3 regions of the Clostridium saccharobutylicum DSM 13864 genome follow, and region 2 is predicted to be linked to each of the others. Evidence: a T-box and tRNA genes for the amino acid it is inferred to sense, from the RefSeq annotation. Region 2 holds a T-box; the other regions hold tRNA genes.
The links. The T-box of region 2 lies ahead of alaS (alanine--tRNA ligase). A T-box ahead of a tRNA ligase gene usually reads a tRNA of that ligase, here a tRNA-Ala.

Region 1 (4,737 bases), 1.5 Mb from region 2:
TCTATAGGCTTAGTACTTTTTACAGATGCAACTTTGTTATTTAAATCACCCTTTATTCTAACCAAACTTGTAAAAATATCTTTATTGCTCATTTTAATTTCCTCCTAGTTAGATTTCATTAAATTCTTTAATTCTGCTAACTAATACCTTTGAATCCATCGAATCATATACTATGCTTAAAGGACTTTCATTCATTTCTCTAGCTAAAATTTTTATAATTTTCATTTTACAATAAGAACCATTACAGCTACCTAGACCTATTCCTGTACGTCTTTTAACTCCTTCTACAGTTCTTGCACCAAGTGGCCTTCTAATACAATCTATGATTTCACCTTCTGTAACATTATTACAACTACATATTATGTTTCCATACCTTGAATCTAAAGCAATTATCTCATTTCTTTGTTCTTTAGACATATTCTTAAATGTATACATTTCCCTATTCTTATCAACATAGTCTCTCTTCTTAGTTATATTCATATTAGTTTTTAATGATTCTTCAATCTTTTCAGCAATAGCAGGTGCAATTGTTATCTTACTATAATGACTTCCAGTAACTTTTATATATCCATCTTGAATCTTATTATCATCAATTAACGTATTACCTTTACTGTATGTTTCAGTAAAAATATTCATAACTACTTCCTTTTTTACATCCTGTAAAATACTCTTAGATAATTGTAATCCATCCTCTAAACTTAAAAAATCATATCCCTTTATCCCAATTAAATTTTCTTTTGATGCTGTTGGTATATTTATTACAAAAGCATCTTCATCTATATCATTAATAATTACACTATTAATGTAATTATCTAAATTTTCATTAAATAAAATATAATTCATTTTTTTATTTATTACTTCATTTTTGCCTTCTACATATCTTCCTGCAAAAATTTCACTTGGTATTGTATTAACCACGAACTTACAAGTAAACTTGTTTTTATTAGTTGTTACCTTAAAGCCTTTGCTTACATTCTTAATATCAATAACCTCTTCTTCTAATCTAAAATTCACTCCATTATCAGCAGCAACTTCAGCATATGAAATGGCTAAATTGTAAGGTGAAATAACCGCAATATTTTCTGAATATAGTGCTTTTTCTGCTTTTATCTTTAAATTTGGCTCTATATCATAAATAGCATTATCTTCTATTAAGTGAACTCCTAAAATGCCACGTTCATTAGCCTTATTATACATAATATCTAATCGCTTATTGCCACTATCATTTGAAGAAATTCTTAATGCACCTACTCTTTTATATGGTAAATTAAATTTCTCACAATGCTTTTGAATTAACTTCATTCCAGAATTCTCTAGCTTAGCCATTACATAATCAGATGTTTCCGATCCATCATAAACGACAGCTGTATTAACAAGAGAAACATCATTGGCTACGTCATAATCTTTTTCAATTAAAGCTATATTTATATTATATTTAGATAACTCATAAGCTACTGCACAACCAACTATACCGCCACCTAAAATTAATACATCATAATCCATAACTTAATCCTCCTAATCTGAAACCACAAAGTTACGTTCTTTTAATTCTGATATTATTAATTCAATATCATCTTCAGTATCTGCTGCTATAGTATGAAGATGAACTCCATTAGTTAATACTGATAATAATTTTGCTTTTTGTTCCTTATACTTTATAATAAACTTATTTAATTCATTAAAATTTTTAATCATAAGCATTCCTTTTATCTCACCATATAACGGATGTTCTACTATAACATCTTCAATTATCCCCCCATATTTAATTACTATGCTCATTTCCTCAAACATTTGCTCTTTATCGTGAGTCACAGCTATAATAGCTTTAACTTTCCCTTCATTATTATTTACTATATATCCATCTGGCGTTGCTATTATATTTTCTCCCTTAGCTCTAAGAATAGCTATATCCTTTACAATTACTTGTCTGGTTACAGCATATTTTTCAGCTATAGTAGTACCTTTTAATGGCTTATTGCTCTCTAATAATAACTTAATTATACTATCTCTTCGTTCAATAGAATTCATATTGACCTCCTGAAAAAGAATTTTCTCTTAGTAAATTTCTTTCCCCTACAATTTACTTAAAGCACTATTTATAGTAACTCTAATTATCATCCATAAATTAACCAAATAATATTAATTACAATTATCACATATCATTAATATTTTTAAATAAATGCTTTTCTCTTTAATTTCTTCATTATGATGTTGTTCTATGCATTCAATTATCTCTTCATCCTTTTCACCAGAATCTCTTAACAGCTTTGCTCCAATTCTAGGATGATTATAATAATTACTTATTCTCTTAATTTTATTATACTTTAAAAAGCTTCCTAAAGTAATCTTATTCATAATAACAACAAAACTTTTCTCAAATATATTTATTCTAACTTGTGATTTTCCTATATCATGTAATAATGCACATTTACTCATTTTATTCTTATCAATATTGGAAATGTTTTTATCATATATATAATTTATGGCTGACTTACATACTCTTATTGAATGTTGTCTTTCCGATTTACTTATTTTCATAAATAAATTTAATTGTTCTGAATTAAGGTATTTATTCAATATTGCAAAGTCATCCTTCTTTATTAAAGATTGAACTGCCCAATAAAATTGTTTAATTCTATAAAATTGCATATTTATATATCCCCTTATTATATTTCATATACTAAAATGAACTTAATTATATACATAATAAAAAAAGTTATGAAATACTTCATAACTTTTTTTGGTGGAGATAAAGAGATTCGAACTCTTGACCCCCTGCGTGCAAGGCAGGTGCTCTCCCAACTGAGCTATACCCCCATGGTGGACCTTCAGGGACTCGAACCCTAGACCTACCGGTTATGAGCCGGTTGCTCTAACCAACTGAGCTAAAGATCCTTTTTATTACCTGGCAACGTCTTACTCTTCCACACAGTCTCCCATGCAGTACCATCAGCGCTATAGACCTTAACTGTCCTGTTCGGAATGGGAAGGAGTGTTACCTCTATGCCATCATTACCAGATTTTCATTAATATTATACACATTAATTATCAATATGTCAAACATTTTTTTGAAAGATTTTGCTCTTTCAAAATTGCACATAGTTCTTAATGTATTACAACTTGATTATATTGGTCAAGCCCTCGACCTATTAGTATCAGTCAGCTAAATACGTTGCCGCACTTACACCTCTGACCTATCAACCTTGTAGTCTTCAAGGGGTCTTACTAGCTTATGCTATGGGAAATCTCATCTTGAGGTGGGCTTCACACTTAGATGCTTTCAGCGTTTATCCCTTCCCGACTTAGCTACCCAGCTATGCTTCTGGCGAAACAACTGGTACACCATAGGTCAGTCCATCCCGGTCCTCTCGTACTAAGGACAGCTCCTCTCAAATTTCCTACGCCCGCGACGGATAGGGACCGAACTGTCTCACGACGTTCTGAACCCAGCTCGCGTGCCGCTTTAATGGGCGAACAGCCCAACCCTTGGGACCTACTTCAGCCCCAGGATGCGACGAGCCGACATCGAGGTGCCAAACCTCCCCGTCGATGTGAACTCTTGGGGGAGATCAGCCTGTTATCCCCGAGGTAGCTTTTATCCGTTGAGCGATGGCCCTCCCACGAGGTACCACCGGATCACTAAGCCCGACTTTCGTCCCTGCTCCACTTGTAGGTGTCGCAGTCAGGCTCCCTTCTGCCTTTGCACTCTTCGAACGATTTCCGACCGTTCTGAGGGAACCTTTGGGCGCCTCCGTTACATTTTAGGAGGCGACCGCCCCAGTCAAACTGCCCACCTAACAATGTCCTGTCACCAGTTTCATGGCATCCAGTTAGAATTTCAATACTATCAGGGTGGTATCCCAACAACGACTCCACTAAGGCTGACGCCCTAGTTTCCCAGTCTCCCACCTATCCTGTACAGACAATACCGAAATTCAATGCTAAGCTACAGTAAAGCTCTACGGGGTCTTTCCGTCCAATCGCGGGTAGCGAGCATCTTCACTCGCACTACAACTTCGCCGGATTTGCAGTTGAGACAGTGCACAAGTCATTACGCCATTCGTGCGGGTCAGAACTTACCTGACAAGGAATTTCGCTACCTTAGGACCGTTATAGTTACGGCCGCCGTTTACTGGGGCTTAAGTTCACACCTTCGCTTACGCTAAGTGTTCCCCTTAACCTTCCAGCACCGGGCAGGCGTCAGCCCCTATACATCAGCTTTCGCTTTAGCAGAGACCTGTGTTTTTGTTAAACAGTTGCTTGTGCCTATTCTCTGCGGCCTGCCGTAAAGCAGGCACCCCTTCTCCCGAAGTTACGGGGTCAATTTGCCTAGTTCCTTAACTGCAATTCTTCCGTCGGCCTTAGGATTCTCTCCTCATCTACCTGTGTCGGTTTGCGGTACGGGCACTACTTCTCTCTCTAGATGCTTTTCTTGGAAGCATGGAATCAGATACTTCGGTTCCGTGGAACCTTCCCCATCACGCCTCAGAATTGTTAGAACGGATTTGCCTATCCTAACTCCCTAAACGCTTAGACTAACATCCAATAGTTAGCACATCCTATCCTTCTCCGTCACACCATCGATAATAACGATTATAGTGGTATTGGAATATCAACCAATTGTCCATCGACTACGCCTTTCGGCCTCGCCTTAGGTCCCGACTAACCCTGAGAAGACAAACTTTACTCAGGAAACCTTAGATATTCGGCCTGTAGGATTCTCACCTACATCTCGCT
Region 2 (5,505 bases):
AAGATCAATTAGCACATACATTAATGCCTTGTGGTGATTATGAAAAAACTAAAATAAGAGAAATAGCCAAAGAAATTGGTTTAGCTGTTCATAATAAAAAAGATAGTGAAGAAATATGTTTTATATCTGATAATAATCATGGAAAGTATATTTCGGAATCAAAACCTGATAGAGTTAGAATGGGAAATTTTGTTGATAGAAATGGAAATATACTTGGAAAACATAAAGGAATTGTATATTATACTATAGGACAAAGAAAAGGACTTGGTCTTGCGCTTGGCAGGCCGGTTTTTGTAACTGGAATAAATGCAAAAACTAATGAAGTTATAATAGGATCAGAAGATGAAGTATTCAAAACCGATTTAATAGCAACCGATGTTAACTTTATACCTTTTGATAAATTAGAAAAAGAAATGAAAGTTGAAGCTAAGATTAGATATTCTGCTAAGCCTGCAAAGGCTGTCCTTTATCCATTAGAGAATGGAAGAGTTAAAGTTTCTTTTGAAGAAAAGCAAAGAGCAATAACTAAAGGTCAATCCGTTGTGTTTTATGATGGAGAGATTGTAGTTGGTGGTGGAATAATCGAAAGTATACTTTAAAGTTATATTGATGTTATAATTTAACAAAGCTACCTCGAAGAAATTTGAGGTGGCTTTGTTAAATTACAGGCAAATTATTATAAATTGTGAAATTTATTTTTATCTTAAAAAGAATTATTTTCCTTTTTAATGGGTAATATATAAGTATTAAAATCATGGAGGGAAATAATGTTTAAAACTAGAGATTTCTATTTAAAAAAAGTTTATAATGTTGATGGTAAAAAAATCGGAACAATAGAAGATTTGTATATAGATTTTTATTTGGGAAAAATTTTGGGTTTTAAAATATCAAATCATGTTTTGTTTTCTAAGAAAGATTATGTTGCCATGGAAGATGTTATAGATATAGGTGAAGATGTAATTATAAATGATATAAAAAAAGATAATGGATTAGAATTTAAAGAAATCAAGGATATGGAGGTTATAGATACATTAGGAAGTGTAAAAGGAGTATTGGAGGACTTGATAATAGATAAACAAGATTATTCAATAAAAGGTATAGTAATAAGTTCAGGATTAATAGATAAGATGATAAAGGGGAAGGAAATAATTCTATTAAATAGATGCATATTGGGAGAAAAATACATATTATATACAGGAAATGAGGGCGTTTTGTTTAAATCTATGCCTCATAATATTGAAAGTTATCATGGAAGTAAGAAAGCATAAAACAATTTTACTAATAATAATTTTATTATGCATTTTAGGGCTTATTACATTGTATTATTTTAATAGTTCGATAAAAACAACTATAAATATTATTTTAATATCTTTTGTTTTAGCGTACACATTAAATCCTATTAGAAGTATTTTTGAAGCTAAATTTAAACTTAGTAAGAGAGCAGCATCTATATTAGTTATATTGATGATAATTGGGATGTGCATTACTTGTATTATTTCAATAATGCCAACATTATTTACAGAGATATCAAACGTAAGCAATATATTTGATAATATAGAAAGTTTTTTAGAAGGCATATATGAAAAATTTAATTTGGCGCATATTCCTGGAGCTAATACACTATATAATGAAATCTTAGAAAAAGGGAATTTGATTTTAGCGAATTTTTCTGAAAATGCTATAAATAATCTTATAAAAATTAGTAGTAATTTAATAACTTTTGCTATTGTTCCTATTATGATGTATTATTTTCTTTGCGATGGTGATAGAATATATAATAAGGTTTTATTACTATTGCCAACAGAAAAAAGAACGATAGTTAAAAAAATTTTAAATGATATAGATAAAATATTAACAAGATATATTGCAAGTCAACTGTTATTGTGTGGGTTTATAGGAGTACTAACATTTATTTTACTCATAATATTTAGAGTTAAATTTCCATTATGGATTTCAATATTAAATGCAATATTTAATATAATACCATATTTTGGCCCAATATTTGGTGCTGTACCCGCAGTAGTAGTAGCACTTCTCGATTCACCTATTAAAGCACTTTGGATTGTTCTGGGAATGTTTATAATTCAGCAGATAGAGGGAAATATTTTATGCCCTAAGATAACTGGGGATAGCACTGATATACATCCGTTTGTAATAATAATATTATTATTAATAGGAGATAAACTTGGTGGTTTTGTAGGAATGATATTGGTTGTGCCTATCGCTGTTATGTTAAAAGTCCTATATGATGATATAAATTATTATTTGTTTTAAAAGTTTAAAACATAATCAATAATTAACAAAATTTAAAAATAAAGTTAAATTAAGAATAATGTAGGTAATAAAGTTGGATATTGACATAATTATTTATATGAAATATAATTTTGATAAAATAATAAAATAATAAAATATTAAGCGATGAATAGGAAAAGTAGATTTAGTGTAGACACTAAGAGAGGAAGTGGATGGTGAAAACTTCTTGCTATATTACTTCGAAGCTACCTAGGAGCTATAAATTACTAAGTGATGTATAAATTTATACATAATTAGGGTGGTACCGCGGAATTTTAGCTTTCGTCCCTTATTTTTTTTAGGGAGAAAGCTTTTTATTTTGTTTAGATAATTTTTGATTTTATATACAAGGGATGTTCAAAAATGCTAAGTTAGTATGCTGATGTATTTAGAGGTTATACTTTACTAATATATTCAAGTAATAATTGTTATTATGTAGATATATTTTGTTTTTGACCGTAATATATATTGCACTTTGAAGTTGGTAGTTTTTTCTTATCCCTAATTACATACATGGAGGAATATTTATGAAAATTACAAAAACAAATGACTTGAGAGAAGCTTACTTAAAGTTCTTTGAAAGTAAAGGACATTTAAAGATAGATAGTTTTTCGCTAGTTCCAAAAAATGATAAGAGTTTATTACTAATTAATGCAGGAATGGCTCCGTTAAAGCCTTATTTCACAGGATTACAAGAACCGCCAAGAACAAGAGTTACAACTTGCCAAAAGTGTGTAAGGACTGGAGATATTGAGAATGTAGGGATAACAAGTAGACATGGTACTTTTTTTGAAATGCTTGGAAACTTTTCTTTTGGAGACTATTTTAAAAAGGAAGTAATTCCATGGGCGTGGGAATTCTTAACAGAAGTTTTACAGATTCCTAAGGAAAAATTATATGTAACAATATATTTAGATGATGATGAAGCATATGAATTTTGGACTACACTTACAGATGTAGATAAAACTCATATATTCAGATTAGGCAAAGAAGATAACTTCTGGGAGCATGGTGCTGGTCCTTGTGGTCCATGTACAGAAATTCATTTTAGTAGAACAGAAGAAGTTCCTGCTAATGCAGAAGAATTTGTAGAATTATCAGATGCAGATAAAATTATTGAAGTGTGGAATCTTGTGTTTACTCAATTTGACGGAGATGGAAAAGGCAATTATGAAAAACTTGCAAGTACCAATATAGATACAGGAATGGGACTTGAAAGACTTGCTGTTGTAATGCAAAATAAAAATAGCATATTTGAAATTGATACATTAGAAAACATATTAAAAGAAGTTGGTAACATTGCAAAGGTTAAATATGGAGAAGATTATAAGAGTGATGTTTCTTTAAGAATTATAACTGACCATATAAGATCTATAACATTTATGATTTCAGACGATATAATGCCATCTAATGAAGGAAGAGGATATGTTTTAAGAAGACTTCTTAGAAGAGCAGCAAGACATGGAAAAACTTTAGGAATCAAAGATGCGTTCCTTTGTAATTTATGTGATATAGTGATTAGAGATTGTAGTAGTGCATATCCAGAATTATTGTCGAGAAAAGAATATATTAAAAAGGTAATAAAAATAGAAGAAGATAAATTTAGAGAAACTTTAGATTCAGGAATGGAAATTTTAAATGGATTTATAAGTGAATTAAAAGAAAATAATGAGAAAGTTCTTAAAGGTGCTGATGCATTTAAGTTATACGATACATTTGGATTTCCAATGGAATTAACAAAAGAAATATTGGAAGATGAAGGGCTCTCTTTAAAAGAAGAAGACTTCCATGAAGAAATGAAAATTCAAAGAGAAAGAGCTAGAAGCGCAAGAAAGACATCTAATTATATGGGAGCAGACGTAAAAATTTCAGATTCTATAGGTGCAGATATTGAAACTATTTTTGATGGATATGAAAATGATAAGCTGACAGCAGAAGTTAAAGTACTAATTGAAGGTGAAGATTTTGTAGATAGTATAACTGAAGGGAATAAAGCTATTATAGTTACTGATATCACTCCATTCTATGCTGAAATGGGAGGACAAATAGGTGATACTGGTTATATATTCAATGACAGCTTTAAAGCTAAGATAGTTGATACTAAGAAAAACATTGGTGGAAAAATAATTCATTTTGCTGAAGTTTTGTCTGGTGAAGTTAAAGTTAATGATAAAGTGAGTTTAGAAGTAGATAAAGAAAGACGTGAAAGTATAAAGAAACATCATACTGCAACTCACTTATTAGATAGAGCGTTAGTTGAAGTTCTTGGTTCCCATGTACATCAAGCAGGATCATATGTAAGTAGTGATAGATTAAGATTTGACTTTTCTCATTTCGAAGGAATGACAGAAGAGGAAATTATTAAAGTTGAGGAGTTAGTTAATGAAGCAATCACAAGTGTAACTCCTGTTGTAACAAAGGTTATGGATCTTCAAGAAGCTAAGAATACTGGAGCAATAGGAATATTTGATGATAAATATTCTGACAAGGTTAGAGTGGTAATGGCTGGAGAATATTCAAAGGAACTATGTGGTGGTACACATATAGACAATACAGGTAAGATAGGATTGTTTAAAATTGTATCAGAAAGTGGAATTGCAGCAGGAACCAGAAGAATAGAAGCTGTAATCGGCAAAGAAGCTTATAATCTTGTGAATGAAAAGAAAGATTTATTAAAAGAAATTTCAAATAAATTAAAATGTTCAGAAAAAGAAGTTTTAGGTAAGCTTGATCAACAAGTTAAGGAATTAAAAGAAAAGGAAAAAGAAATAGTAGCTTTAAAGGCTAAGTTTGCATCAATGGGAATAGATGATATAATAGTATCAGCAAAAGCTATAAAAGATATTAATGTAATATCATATGAATTAAAAGACGTTGATGCAGATGCATTGAGAGAGGTTTGCGAGAAAGTAAGAGATAGGGTTGACAATAGCATAGTTTTACTTATGAGTGAGAACAATGGGAAAGTTATTATCTGCGCGATGGCAACTAAAGATGCAGTGGCTAAAGGAGCTCATTGTGGTAAGTTGATTAAAGAAGTATCCGCTATTCTTGGAGGCGGTGGTGGTGGAAGACCAGACATGGCTCAAGCAGGTGGAAAATTACCAGAAAAAATAAAAGAAGCTATTAGCGAATCTTATAAAATAGTTGAAACTTTGGCAAAATAGTATACTTTTTAGGTAATATAGAGTATAATCTAAGTATAGATTAAGT
Region 3 (5,505 bases), 1.7 Mb from region 2:
AAATTGAAATGTTCTTTAACAAATTAAAAGAATATAATTTATTAGATAATACCGTTGTAGTTATTTATGGTGATCACACTGGCGTTCACAAATACTATAATGATAGTATACAAAAGCTTGATTTTGAAGGTAACTGGTGGAAAGAATATGATCACAAAATTCCTTTAATAATGTATACCCCTAACATGAAGCCAGATATAATAGAATCTTCTGGTGGACAGGTTGATTTATTGCCAACTATCTCTTACCTTTTAGGTGTGGATGATTCCCAATATAAAAATACTTCAATGGGAAGAGTTTTAGTAAATACCAATAGAAATTCAACAGTTATTAAAGGCAATATAATTAAAGGTGATGTTCAAAATTCTAATGAACAAAAGCATCTATTAAATGCATATCCTATTGGTGAGAAAATTATAAAAAATAACTTTTTCAATAATATGAAATCTAATTAAATAAAATTGCTTACACAAAAAGGCTATCAAATTGAATTGATAGCCTTTTTTAAATTTCTTTAATTAATATTTCTATATCTATTTAACATCTTAACTTTAATTAATTGAATCAATGTTAACAAAGTTCCCCCACAAGTATCAATTAATACATCTCTAAATGCACCTTCTCTTCCTGGAACAAATAATTGATGTATTTCATCAGAACATGCATAAAAAAATATACATATAATAGTTAGTATAATTACTTGTTTTATATTAAAATGTGACTTCAATACATTAAAAACTAATAATGCTAAAATCATATATTCTGTGAAATGCGCACATTTTCTGACAATAAAATTAGCTAATTGGCCAAACATATTATTCATATCTATACCTATCATAGCAAGTAATTTTATTACCCCTCCACTTTGTGAATCCGATATATTTGCTGGCTGATTTGACATAATAAATATAAAAGCCATCCATATAATTAATAAAATTAAATCAATATTTTTCCTTCTGTTTATCATCTTTCACCCTCATCTGAGGCACAATTAAATAAACAGCAAATCCATTTACCAGCCTATTTTCCATAACCCCTCTTAAGAAAATTGCCCTCATAGTCCACTATGGAGGCAATTTTTCTTCTTTCCTGATAAAAAATATCCGTGGCAACTTTGGACATGTTATTTATTTTCATGTACCTAACTAAAAATTTTATTCTGACATATATTTATTTATATATGCTAGTGATTCTTCTAATAATTCTTGTCCTTTTTCTAACCCTTCAACCTTCATTTCTAAGTTACAAACCCTTTGATCAATTTGATTCATTAATTGCTTTATATCATTTAATAATTTTACTTCATAACTTACCTGCGTGCCTTCGTCATCAATGAATACTTTTTCTGGTGGACATCCGCATTTAGTACATTTGGCATATAATCCATCCTTTTCTACATCACTAAAAACCTTAAATGTATCATTATTACACTTTTCGCAATTTGATAACATAATAAAATCATAATAACTTACATCATAATAATAAACACTACCACAATCTTTACACGTTAATTTTAATTTATTATCTTCTGTAACTATATAAAATTCATTCCCACTACACCCATCTTTTTTGCAGACAACAGTCCTTATCATAATATCTATCCTCTCATAAATTTATTATTTTTACCTTCTTAAGATACCTTTTAAATTATAAATATGTTTATAAAATTCTTACCTATATTAAATTTAATCCTTATTGCAATTAAATATTCCTAATATTTAATTGTAATAAGGATTATAATTTCTTCTAAAATATCTAATATTACATTCTATTTCAACAAGCAAATAAAAAGTATATTAACTTTAAATACCACTTAAAATTAATATGCTTAAATAATTAAGAATATTACTCATTTTTCAACTTAATAAATACCTTTAATAGATAAATTTATTATGGAGTTACTTTAATACCGGTTTACTTTCCATCTCAAGACTTTTTAGTTCGCACTCTACTTGTTTTATATCAATATCAATATCTTTTGTATCTTTTCCTTCTAGTATAAAACTTCTCTTCTCTAGTTTTAAATTCTTAAGCTTATCTGCTAAAGTACATATATCACTCATATTAAATCCTATCCTTTCTAAATTTCACATTTCCATTTATATGATAGTGCTTTTAGATATATATTTATTAGTTTTGTATATATTTTACATTTTAAATTATATAGTATAATTTATCTAATGTACACTTTTATCATTAGCTTTTTTAACCTATTTTCCATCATATTTCTTCTATTTATTACACCGTTTATAGTTATATATCTTTATAAATATGCTATACATAATATTATCTAATAAAATAAAAAAAGACTATGAAATATTACATAGTCTTTTTTAATGGTGGAGATAAAGAGATTCGAACTCTTGACCCCCTGCGTGCAAGGCAGGTGCTCTCCCAACTGAGCTATACCCCCAAATTTGGTGGACCTTCAGGGACTCGAACCCTAGACCTACCGGTTATGAGCCGGTTGCTCTAACCAACTGAGCTAAAGATCCATTTGCTAATTATATTAGCTATAGTCTTGTAATAACAAGATTACCTCGCGACGTCCTACTCTTCCACACAGTCTCCCATGCAGTACCATCGGCGCTATAGACCTTAACTGTCCTGTTCGGAATGGGAAGGAGTGTTACCTCTATGCCATCACCACGAGATTTTGAAAGTTTTGCTCTTTCAAAATTGCACACAGTTCTTAATGTATTACAACTTGATTATATTGGTCAAGCCCTCGACCTATTAGTATCAGTCAGCTAAATACGTTGCCGCACTTACACCTCTGACCTATCAACCTTGTAGTCTTCAAGGGGTCTTACTAGCTTATGCTATGGGAAATCTCATCTTGAGGTGGGCTTCACACTTAGATGCTTTCAGCGTTTATCCCTTCCCGACTTAGCTACCCAGCTATGCTTCTGGCGAAACAACTGGTACACCATAGGTCAGTCCATCCCGGTCCTCTCGTACTAAGGACAGCTCCTCTCAAATTTCCTACGCCCGCGACGGATAGGGACCGAACTGTCTCACGACGTTCTGAACCCAGCTCGCGTGCCGCTTTAATGGGCGAACAGCCCAACCCTTGGGACCTACTTCAGCCCCAGGATGCGACGAGCCGACATCGAGGTGCCAAACCTCCCCGTCGATGTGAACTCTTGGGGGAGATCAGCCTGTTATCCCCGAGGTAGCTTTTATCCGTTGAGCGATGGCCCTCCCACGAGGTACCACCGGATCACTAAGCCCGACTTTCGTCCCTGCTCCACTTGTAGGTGTCGCAGTCAGGCTCCCTTCTGCCTTTGCACTCTTCGAACGATTTCCGACCGTTCTGAGGGAACCTTTGGGCGCCTCCGTTACATTTTAGGAGGCGACCGCCCCAGTCAAACTGCCCACCTAACAATGTCCTGTCACCAGTTTCATGGCATCCAGTTAGAATTTCAATACTATCAGGGTGGTATCCCAACAACGACTCCACTAAGGCTGACGCCCTAGTTTCCCAGTCTCCCACCTATCCTGTACAGACAATACCGAAATTCAATGCTAAGCTACAGTAAAGCTCTACGGGGTCTTTCCGTCCAATCGCGGGTAGCGAGCATCTTCACTCGCACTACAACTTCGCCGGATTTGCAGTTGAGACAGTGCACAAGTCATTACGCCATTCGTGCGGGTCAGAACTTACCTGACAAGGAATTTCGCTACCTTAGGACCGTTATAGTTACGGCCGCCGTTTACTGGGGCTTAAGTTCACACCTTCGCTTACGCTAAGTGTTCCCCTTAACCTTCCAGCACCGGGCAGGCGTCAGCCCCTATACATCAGCTTTCGCTTTAGCAGAGACCTGTGTTTTTGTTAAACAGTTGCTTGTGCCTATTCTCTGCGGCCTGCCGTAAAGCAGGCACCCCTTCTCCCGAAGTTACGGGGTCAATTTGCCTAGTTCCTTAACTGCAATTCTTCCGTCGGCCTTAGGATTCTCTCCTCATCTACCTGTGTCGGTTTGCGGTACGGGCACTACTTCTCTCTCTAGATGCTTTTCTTGGAAGCATGGAATCAGATACTTCGGTTCCGTGGAACCTTCCCCATCACGCCTCAGAATTGTTAGAACGGATTTGCCTATCCTAACTCCCTAAACGCTTAGACTAACATCCAATAGTTAGCACATCCTATCCTTCTCCGTCACACCATCGATAATAACGATTATAGTGGTATTGGAATATCAACCAATTGTCCATCGACTACGCCTTTCGGCCTCGCCTTAGGTCCCGACTAACCCTGAGAAGACAAACTTTACTCAGGAAACCTTAGATATTCGGCCTGTAGGATTCTCACCTACATCTCGCTACTAATGCCAACATTCTCACTCGTAATCAGTCCACCGCTCCTTTCGGTACGACTTCAGCCCGATTACGACGCTCCTCTACCGCTCACAATAAATTGTGAACCCGTAGCTTCGGTGGTAAGTTTGAGCCCCGGACATTTTCGGCGCAGGATCTCTTGACTAGTGAGCTATTACGCACTCTTTTAATGAGTGGCTGCTTCTAAGCCAACATCCTAGTTGTCTTAGAAATCCCACATCCTTTTCCACTTAACTTACACTTTGGGACCTTAGCTGACGATCTGGGCTGTTTCCCTTTTGACCATGGAACTTATCTTTCATAGTCTGACTGCCGGACTGATAGTATATGGCATTCGGAGTTTGATAAGGTTCGGTAAGCGCTATGCCCCCTAGCCTATTCAGTGCTCTACCTCCACTACTCACATTTTCCGACGCTAGCCCTAAAGCTATTTCGAGGAGAACCAGCTATATCCGAGTTCGATTGGAATTTCTCCGCTATCCACAGCTCATCCCATGCTTTTTCAACAGCAACGTGGTTCGGTCCTCCACGAGGTTTTACCCTCGCTTCAACCTGGCCATGGATAGGTCACCCGGTTTCGGGTCTACAGCATGCAACTAGTCGCCCTATTAAGACTCGGTTTCCCTTCGGCTCCGTACCTTAAGTACTTAACCTCGCTACATACCGTAACTCGTTGGCTCGTTCTACAAAAAGCACATCATCACACACATAAGGTGCTTTGATCGGTTGTAGGCACATGGTTTCAGGTTCTATTTCACTCCCCTCCCGGGGTTCTTTTCACCTTTCCCTCACGGTACTGCTTCACTATCGGTCATCAGGTAGTATTTAGCCTTGGGAGGTGGTCCTCCCTGCTTCCCACAAGGTTTCACGTGTCTCGTGGTACTCTGGTGCAGAACTGATTATCATAATTTTCACTTACGGGACTATTACCCCCTGCGGTCCAACTTTCCAGTTGTGTTCGGTTAACTATGATTTCTCGTTATGTTCTGTCCGCAACCCCAGAGATAAATCTCTGGTTTGGGCTCTTTCCTTTTCGCTCGCCGCTACTAAGAAAATCGATTTTTCTTTCTCTTCCTCCAGGTACTTAGATGTTTCAGTTCCCTGGGTTTACCTTCATAAAGCTATGTATTCACTTTATGATACATGGGGTTTCCCATGTGAGTTTCC

Region 1: it encodes a tRNA-Ala, which carries the amino acid that the T-box ahead of alaS (alanine--tRNA ligase) is inferred to sense. The anticodon was not compared.
Region 3: it encodes a tRNA-Ala, which carries the amino acid that the T-box ahead of alaS (alanine--tRNA ligase) is inferred to sense. The anticodon was not compared.

The regions. Positions count from the first base shown of each region.
Region 1 covers NC_022571.1:12,564-17,300, reverse strand. Annotated here, with positions in the region: gene CLSA_RS00080 (DUF1667 domain-containing protein) at 1-92, opposite strand, end outside; gene CLSA_RS00075 (NAD(P)/FAD-dependent oxidoreductase) at 109-1,503, opposite strand; gene CLSA_RS00070 (transcription repressor NadR) at 1,516-2,028, opposite strand; gene CLSA_RS00065 (HD domain-containing protein) at 2,140-2,649, opposite strand; tRNA gene CLSA_RS00060 (tRNA-Ala) at 2,742-2,817, opposite strand; tRNA gene CLSA_RS00055 (tRNA-Ile) at 2,819-2,895, opposite strand; rRNA gene rrf (5S ribosomal RNA) at 2,904-3,020, opposite strand; rRNA gene CLSA_RS00045 (23S ribosomal RNA) at 3,130-4,737, opposite strand, start outside.
Region 2 covers NC_022571.1:1,496,566-1,502,070, forward strand. Annotated here, with positions in the region: gene mnmA (tRNA 2-thiouridine(34) synthase MnmA) at 1-599, shown strand, start outside; gene CLSA_RS06470 (PRC-barrel domain-containing protein) at 768-1,268, shown strand; gene CLSA_RS06475 (AI-2E family transporter) at 1,249-2,274, shown strand; T-box leader at 2,410-2,585, shown strand; gene alaS (alanine--tRNA ligase) at 2,820-5,459, shown strand.
Region 3 covers NC_022571.1:4,888,281-4,893,785, forward strand. Annotated here, with positions in the region: gene CLSA_RS20940 (LTA synthase family protein) at 1-455, shown strand, start outside; gene CLSA_RS20945 (VanZ family protein) at 515-967, opposite strand; gene CLSA_RS20950 (hypothetical protein) at 1,155-1,592, opposite strand; gene CLSA_RS23535 (hypothetical protein) at 1,899-2,063, opposite strand; tRNA gene CLSA_RS20955 (tRNA-Ala) at 2,338-2,413, opposite strand; tRNA gene CLSA_RS20960 (tRNA-Ile) at 2,419-2,495, opposite strand; rRNA gene rrf (5S ribosomal RNA) at 2,538-2,654, opposite strand; rRNA gene CLSA_RS20970 (23S ribosomal RNA) at 2,717-5,505, opposite strand, start outside.